Regions from separate parts of the Paenibacillus sp. FSL R5-0473 genome, predicted to be linked through region 1. Evidence: predicted binding sites of a transcription regulator. Region 1 holds the regulator's gene; the other holds the start of a gene.
What was found. Region 1 encodes CtsR, which represses protease genes until heat stress. Its sites were predicted from a motif close to ATGGTCAATAAAGGTCAAACA; they were not measured.

Region 1 (4,437 bases):
ATGGTACTTGGACCGCAGGGTCCTGGGAGAGTAGGACGCCGCCAAGCGAAGAACCACTGCCGATGTTATTCGGTGGTGGTTTTTATTTGTTTATTTTAGGGGATGCGAAAGCATCTCCTATTTGACTTTGTAAGAATCCTCTGACACACTCTAAGGGGTACATATATCACATATCAGGCCATGATTTGGATTGATATAACTCTAGCGAATGGGGTGTAGGACAACATGGAAATTCAGAAATTGACGGTAGATGATTTTGAACCGGCGATGGCACTCTCCGAATATGCTTTTCAAGTAGTAATGAGTGAAGAACAGAAAGAAAAACGGCGGAGTCAATTTTCGTCACAGGATATATGGGGTGTATATGAGGACGGGCAGCTAGGAGCCAAACTTCACATCATTCCTTTTCAAACCTATATTCATGGCAGATCGTTCGAGATGGGCGGTATTGCGGGTGTTGCCACCTGGCCAGAGTATAGACGCAAAGGCTGGGTAGCGGGTCTGCTGAAGCATGCGTTGGAAGAAATGAATCGTAACAAACAGAGCATATCATTCTTGCATCCATTCTCTTTTGGTTTCTATCGGAAGTATGGATGGGAGACGTATGTTGAATTTAAACGTTATAAAGTACCTACAGCTCATTTGCCTCAGAAAAAAGCGACACCTGGAACAATTCGGCGTGGGGATCCGGGCCTCAGCATATTAAAGGAAGTATACAGTGCGTATGCTGAGCGTTATAACGGAACTCTGGTTCGGGATGATGCAAGGTGGGAGAATTCAGTTCTTGTTAATGGGACCAGCCAGAAGGCTGTATATTACGATGAAGCTGATGCAGCACAAGGTTATCTTTTATATGAGGTTAAGGAAAATAAGTTTACCATTAAAGAGATCATCTATCTGAATGAAGAGGCTAGGCTAGGGCTGTGGACCTTCATTGCTAACCATGATTCCATGATCCAGGAAGTTACGTTGCAGGCGCCTGCCAGTGACACGCTTGCCTTCCAATTGGATAACCCACGGATTCAGCAGGAGATTGTACCTTATTTTATGGCGCGTATCGTTAGTGTAGAGCAGTTTATATCCCAGTATCCCTTTGCAAGCCAGGACTCACCGGTGCAGATTGTACTTCAGGTAGAAGATGCCCACGCTCCATGGAATGAAGGGGTATGGCAATTAAACGTGGCAATGAACGGAACGGCGTCCATATGGAAAACATCGGAGCCAATTACTGATGATCAGATCATTAAGGTGGATATTCAATCCCTTACCGCGGTGCTCATGGGATATCGCAGACCAACGGAAATGGCACGAATCGGAAGAATTCACGGACCGAACACAGCAATCAAGGCTTTGGAACAAGCGATTCCTGAACGGGAAACCTATTTGCTCGATTTCTTCTGATGACTATTCCCACTGCTCCATTTAACTTGATTAGCTTATATAGAAATACGGCGTGATTGAAAGACAAATGGACTTCTCCAGCAATTTTGGGGAGGTTTTTTTGTGTCTGGGGAATATTTCGTGTAAAATCGTAAAAAATGAATAGTGACCCCACTTGGCAAAACCACAAAATATGCTATAATGGTTATAAAGTCAAAGAAAGTCAAAGTCAACTAAAGGTTTAATACTTAAGTAGCTTTCTTTCTACAATCTGATGCATGATCGCCAATATACGGGATTCATTTCATCGGAGGATCAAGGGAATGTTAAAGGACCTTCGTGCTTCCTTCGCTCTCCTGTTGGCACCTGTGGAAGCAAGATTCGCTGTTTCCATGATTGGTTAAATGGGTAGAGAAGGTGTACTCTGTGGGGGCGTGTGGGTCCTTATTGACTTAACGTTTCAGACAGTGGAGGATGATTGGATGCGTAATATCTCTGATATTATCGAACGATATCTGAAGAGTATTTTGCATGAAAGTCCCGAAGGAATGGTTGAAATTCAGCGTAATGATCTGGCAGATCAATTCTCATGTGTACCTTCCCAGATCAATTATGTCATCAGCACACGTTTTACACTCGAGAAGGGATACCTGGTAGAGAGTAAACGCGGCGGTGGTGGTTATGTTCGCATACAGCGCATTGAATTACCGGCCCAATCAGCTCTGCATAATCATTTGCACCATAGTATTGGTGAAGAGATCGGGCAGACAGCTGCCGAAGGTCTGATCTATCAATTGGAAGAAGCGCGCTTCTTGAACAAGCGGGAAGCCGGTTTGATGCGAGCTGCTGTATCTAGAGAGGTTATATTGGTCAAACTTCCTTACCGGGATCAAATTCGTGCCAGAATGTTGAAGGCGATGTTAATATCTTTGCTCGGTAAATGAAAACTATCGGGGTCAAAGGAGGTACATCAATATGCTGTGCCAAGAATGCAATAAACGTCCGGCGACACTTCATTTTACGAAGATCGTAAATGGAGAGAAGACGGAATTCCATATTTGTGAGTCATGTGCCCGTGAAAAAGGGGAAATGATCCCTGGAACAGCAGGTGGGTTTTCCATTCACAACTTGTTGTCCGGATTGCTTGATTTTGATCCAGCCGGCAAAAGTGGATCGGCAGGAACACCACCTGCAAAAGCTCTTCAATGTGAAGAGTGTGGTATGACGTACGCACAATTTAGTAAGATAGGCCGGTTCGGCTGCAGTTCATGTTATAAATATTTTGACAGTCGTCTGGATCCTTTGTTCAAGCGGGTTCATGGTAATACGTCCCATGTAGGCAAAGTACCTGCACGAGCTGGTGGTCGCATCAAGGTGAAACGGCAAATCGCTGATCTGAAGCGTGAGCTCCAAGAGAGCATCGCGCAAGAGGAATTTGAAGAGGCGGCCCAGATCCGTGACCAGATCAGAGGACTTGAAAAAGGAATAGCTCAGGAGTAAAGTTTGTCATGAGTAGGAGGGATGCGTAATGCCTAATCTGCGCTTTACAGAGAAGGCGCTCAGCGACTGGATGCGCAGTGATGCGGCTGATTCCGAAATTGTCATTAGCAGCCGTGTCCGGATTGCACGCAACCTTCAGCATGTTCCGTTTCCGATGCTGGCTTCCAATGAGCAATCGGAAGAGGTGCTGAATAAGCTGAGCGAAGTACTTCAATACGATGACGTTCATGCCTTTGGGGATTTTCATACGTTGGATCTGATCGATATTGACGAACTCGACAAACGGGTGCTGGTGGAGAAACATCTCATCAGTCCAAGTCTTGCGAATGAATCCAGGAATGGTGCGGTTATTCTCAGTGAGGATGAGTCAGTCAGTATTATGATTAACGAAGAGGATCATCTTCGTATCCAGTGCCTCTATCCGGGGTTCCAGGTGAAAGAAGCCTGGGAGAAAGCTTCCGCAATAGATGATGCTTTTGAAGCGCACGTGGATTATGCTTTTGATGATCGCAGAGGATACTTAACCAGCTGTCCTACTAATGTAGGTACAGGTGTTAGAGCATCGGTTATGATGCACTTGCCTGCCCTGGTGATGACACAACAGATAGGCCGTATTCTAACCGCAGTTTCCCAAGTGGGATTGACGGTAAGAGGAATATACGGTGAAGGTAGCGAGGCGATGGGTAACCTGTTCCAGATCTCGAACCAGATTACATTGGGACAGACCGAACAGGAAGTCATTGAGAACCTGCATGGTGTTGTGTTACAGATGATTGGTCATGAACGTACAGCCAGAGAACGGTTAATTACCGACTCCAGACTGCGGATTACGGATCGTGTCATGCGTTCTTATGGCATATTGTCTCATGCAGCTATTGTTGATTCCAAGGAAGCTGCACAGCGCTTATCGGATGTACGCCTTGGCGTGGATCTCGGATTGTTGGATGGACTGTCCATCACGGTAATGAATGAGTTGAATGTGATGACACAGCCGGGATTTTTGCAGAAAACATTCGGGGAAGATATGCGCACAGATGAGCGTGACATATACCGTGCTCAGTTGATTCGTGATACGATCAATGCAGCGAAGCAGTCCTAGTTTAGCCTGATATAGTATTGAATTATGGTTTCATGCCGCATTGCGGCTTTTATATAATAAGGCATGTACAAATGCCGAATGACTTTATTCGCAGCACGGCTGCAAACAAAAATGATATGAAGAATACGACGGTTATTTCATTACATGACCTCGTTTTATCCAAAACCATGGAGGTGCAGGAGATATGATGTTTGGAAGATTTACGGAACGGGCCCAAAAGGTGCTCGCACTCGCGCAGGAAGAAGCTGTCCGTCTCGGTCATAATAACATCGGTACTGAGCATATTTTGCTCGGCCTCATTCGTGAAGGCGAAGGCATCGCAGCCAAAGCACTGATCGGCCTGGGACTCGGATTGGAAAAAATTCAGGATGAAGTAGAAACGCTAATTGGCCGTGGCCAAGAGCAACCTACCAACATTGCATATACGCCACGTGCGAAAAAAGTAATTGAACTGTCTA
Region 2 (4,437 bases), 1.0 Mb from region 1:
TGGTGGACCAATCAAGAGCTAAAATCCCTCGTCAATCCTGGTGTTTTTGAGAAATTTGCAAAATGTAGATATATAAAGAGCGGAAACAATATAGCATCTGTTTCCGCTCTATGTTATTACAGATATTACTTAATCATTTTTGCAAAGTGCTCCAAAGTGCGAACCAATTGTGCAGTGTAGGACATTTCATTGTCATACCAAGCTACAGTCTTAACCAATTGTTGGTCGCCAACAGTCAGAACTTTAGTTTGAGTTGCATCAAACAGGGAACCGAAAGTGATTCCTTGGATATCGGAAGATACGATTTCGTCTTCTGTGTATCCGAAAGTTTCTGGATCGGAAGCTTCTTGCATAGCTGCGTTAACTTCTTCAGCCGTTACTTTTTTGTTCAGAACAGTTACGAGCTCAGTCAGGGAACCAGTAGCTACTGGTACACGTTGAGCTGCACCATCAAGGATGCCTTGCAGTTCTGGGATTACCAGACCGATTGCTTTAGCAGCACCAGTTGTGTTAGGGATGATGTTTTCAGCTGCTGCGCGAGCACGACGGAAGTCACCTTTAGGGTGTGGAGCATCCAACGTGTTTTGGTCGCCAGTGTAAGCGTGAATTGTAGTCATCAAACCTTGAACGATTCCGAATTTGTCTTGCAGTGTTTTTGCCATAGGTGCCAGGCAGTTTGTTGTGCAAGATGCACCGGAGATTACAGTTTCAGTACCGTCGAGGATTTCATGGTTTACGTTGTAAACGATGGTTTTCATGTCGCCAGTAGCTGGTGCGGAGATAACAACTTTCTTAGCTCCACCTTTCAAGTGTTTCTCAGCTGCTTCTTTAGTTGTGAAGAAACCAGTACATTCCAGAACGATATCTACGCCCAGGTCGCCCCAAGGAAGTTCTTCCGGGTTACGGTTAGCCAATACTTTAACTTCTTTGCCGTTCACTTTGAAGAAGCCATCGTGTACTTCAACATCGCCATCGAAGCGACCTTGAGTTGTATCATATTTGAGCAAATGAGCGAGCATTTTAGCGTCAGTCAAGTCGTTGATTGCTACTACCTCGATGCCTGCTACATTTTGAATACGGCGGAATGCCAAGCGTCCAATACGTCCAAAACCGTTAATACCTACTTTAATCATGAGTAAGTTCCTCCCAAGTTTTGATTAATTTTTTATGAAACTTATATATTCAAGACAGACGGTGAAGTCCGTCAAGACAACAATAGTTGTGATGCAAAGTAAAACCTTATTCCATTTCAGCAACAATGACTTCGGCAGCAGCCTCATCAATAATCAGAATATCTTCCTGACCAAATCGTAACACGGAATGTATAGCAGCAGCTTTGCTTTTGCCACCTGCAATTCCAATCACAACATCGGTTCGTTCAATATCCTGAAGTCGCATACCCAGTGTAAGCATGGTATGTACCACCTTACCCTGATCATTAAAGTAATAACCGAAAGATTCAGATACGGCCCCTTGCTCCTGAAGTTCATCTATAATCTCCGTCGCAAGTTTGCGTCTTTTGGCCATCTCTACGGCATCACCAATTCCATGAATAACAATCCGTGATTGCCTGATCAGCTGCAGAATCTCCTGAACACTAGGGTCCTGGATTAATGATTCATAGGCATGATCACTGAGCAAATCCGGTACATGCAGGAGTTTGTATTGCGCCCCTACCCGTTTTGCCATTGTGGATGCGATCGTATTAGCCTGAATTTCAAGGCTTTCTCCAAGTCCACCGCGTGCCGGTACGAACCAGACACCTTTGAGCGATGTTGGCGGATTTAGTTGTTCTGCGACTTCGGCCGTTGTTGAACCGCCAGTAACGGCGACAACGTCGTTGTCACTCATGATATTGCCGAGAGCCTTCGCTCCGGCTCTGCCCAGTTCCCTTTTGGCAAATGGAGAAACGTCCGAATCGCCAGGAACCACAACTACCTTTTGCAGACCGTAGGCTTGCTTGATGCGCTCTTCCAGCTCGGATAATCCGAACAGCTCTTTGGCTACGGGCTCTAACTGCTGCAGCAAATCATACCCTGCCTCACTGATCTTCATTCCTGCACTGTCAATTTCAATAAGTCCCTGAGCCTTTAACAGATCGGTCTCAGCCCTCAGAACCCGCTCGGTCATCTGCATGGAATTAGCTAACGTTCTCCGTCCGATCACATCCGATAACATGATCTGTTGCAGAATCGTATACCTCTTTTTCAAGATATCCATGAGATCAGGCAGAAGCTGCTTTTGTACTTCTAAAATCGTTCGCATGCTTTCCACTCCCGCAAGTTCTCGTTCTAAGCTCTCTTTCGTGGCCCTAAAACGTCCCGGGTTAACTTTTTAAGTCCCACGTCTATTCTACCTAAAACTGACGCGACATGCAAGTGTTTCAACGTGTTATTTCGACACGCATTCAGCGTTTGTACGCGCCTATTTTCACAATCTTAGACTTCCATGATCTAGGACTAGCTCACGCATACCATATATAGAAGAAACAAATGAATTCCATCTACATATCGCTTAGAATCACATTTCATACGGCATGTCCAAAACCTCTAATAGCATTTACTTAAATGCACTCTTTATCCACTCTTCTTCATCATGATCATTTTTAGCTCAATCCAAACCAACATACATAACGAACTGCTTGCAATTAAATATTCCATGAGCTATAATCATTATTGCTGTCACATAATGTGCGCCCGTGGTCCAATGGATATGACGTAGGCCTCCGAAGCCTGAGATCCAAGTTCGATTCTTGGCGGGCGCGCCATTTTTATTTAACAGCTCATAACCCATTTAACCAATGAAACCGGAAAGGTTTCTTTTTTTTGCAAGTTAGTTTGACTTTCTTTGACTTTTTGTTTGGAATTGTTTATTATGTGGGTAATACGGTAACAGTTTAAGTATAAACACCAATAACATTTACATTCCAAGGAGGTTTTTCACGTGAGTTTTATTCCAATGGTCGTTGAACAGAGCAACCGGGGTGAGCGCGCCTACGACATCTACTCCAGATTGCTGAAGGATCGTATTATTTTCCTTGGTAGCGATGTTAATGACGTAGTGGCTAATGCCATTATGGCACAGATGTTGTTCCTGGCTGCGGAAGATCCGGAGAAAGACATTCACTTATACATCAACAGCCCAGGCGGATCGATTACAGCCGGTATGGCCATTTACGATACAATGCAATTCATCAAACCGGATGTATCTACCATCTGTGTAGGTATGGCGGCTTCCATGGGTGCATTCTTGCTGAATGCCGGTGCAAAAGGTAAACGTTTTGCATTACCAAACAGTGAAATTATGATTCACCAACCACTTGGTGGTGCACAAGGTCAGGCTTCTGACATCGAAATCCGTGCTCGTCGCATCCTGAAAATGCGTGATACGTTGAACCGCATCATCTCTGAGCGTTCAGGTCAACCGCTGGAGCGGATTGAGAAAGATACAGATCGTGACTACTTCATGAGTGCTGCTGAAGCCGCCGATTACGGTATCATTGATAAAGTCATCGAAAACGTAGGATCACAAGGCATCTAAGTGTGACGTAGACCACGGTCTATGCGTTAACATAATCAACACCTAACGTAATCAGCAACATATAATTGTGTTGTCTATACGAGAAGAAGCCCTCATCATAATTATGATGGGGGCTTCTTTTTTCATTTTATAAGGAAGAAAACTTAAGAGTGCATAATAATGATTCTTTATTTGGTTCCATTTACATTATTGAAAGGTTCCGTGCCTTTAGGGAGAAGCTCTTTGTACGTAAATGGCATTTCAGGGAATCCCTCTGCGTACGCCGTATACTCATACAACTGGAAGAACACAACTACACCCGTTGGTGTCACATAGAAATCTTGATCTTTATTTAACCCTTTATAACCGTCGAGGTATCCACCGCGGGCTTTCAGTTGTTCACCCACTTTTTTACTCAACGTCTCGCGCATGGTTTTGTTATTTTGCAGCACATCATCTAACGTAAGCTCCTTACCTGTGTCCAGTGCAAAGGTGTGGCCCGTACGGTACGTCATACCATGAGCGCCAGCATAATCTTCGTATCGTTGTGTAATGAGTCCCAGCACGCCTTTTTCGTTGTACGTCACTACATAGGAGCTCTCAAATGCATATGGACGGTTGGCTGTTGCACCGCCGAATTCAGATGTCTGTTTCTTGAAGTCAGCTACATACGCATCCACTTCGTCTTTCAACACTTTGTTGATCGCCGCTTCAGCTTCTTTGCTGGCAAGTCCACTCACTTGCGGATATTGAACATCTACTTCAGCATTTTTTACAGTAACATTAACTGTTGCCGCTTTAATTTTAACGTTATTTTGTTTCACTTTGCTGAGTGTCAACGTTTTGGTTTTGCTATCCCAATTCCCCTGTACACCCAGATAATCTCTCATTGCCGAGAATGGGATATATAATCTGCCG

Region 2: a site for CtsR is predicted at 2,835-2,855, ahead of clpP (ATP-dependent Clp endopeptidase proteolytic subunit ClpP). Genes of this name have one in related genera too.

What each region holds. Positions count from the first base shown of each region.
Region 1 is NZ_JBBORL010000001.1:6,750,822-6,755,258, forward strand. It holds rRNA gene rrf (5S ribosomal RNA) at 1-47, shown strand, start outside; gene MKY28_RS29485 (GNAT family N-acetyltransferase) at 226-1,401, shown strand; gene MKY28_RS29490 (CtsR family transcriptional regulator) at 1,863-2,324, shown strand; gene MKY28_RS29495 (UvrB/UvrC motif-containing protein) at 2,356-2,880, shown strand; gene MKY28_RS29500 (protein arginine kinase) at 2,909-3,979, shown strand; gene MKY28_RS29505 (ATP-dependent Clp protease ATP-binding subunit) at 4,164-4,437, shown strand, end outside.
Region 2 is NZ_JBBORL010000001.1:5,731,600-5,736,036, forward strand. It holds gene gap (type I glyceraldehyde-3-phosphate dehydrogenase) at 126-1,133, opposite strand; gene MKY28_RS25210 (sugar-binding transcriptional regulator) at 1,240-2,265, opposite strand; tRNA gene MKY28_RS25215 (tRNA-Arg) at 2,693-2,767, shown strand; gene clpP (ATP-dependent Clp endopeptidase proteolytic subunit ClpP) at 2,944-3,540, shown strand; gene MKY28_RS25225 (stalk domain-containing protein) at 3,708-4,437, opposite strand, start outside.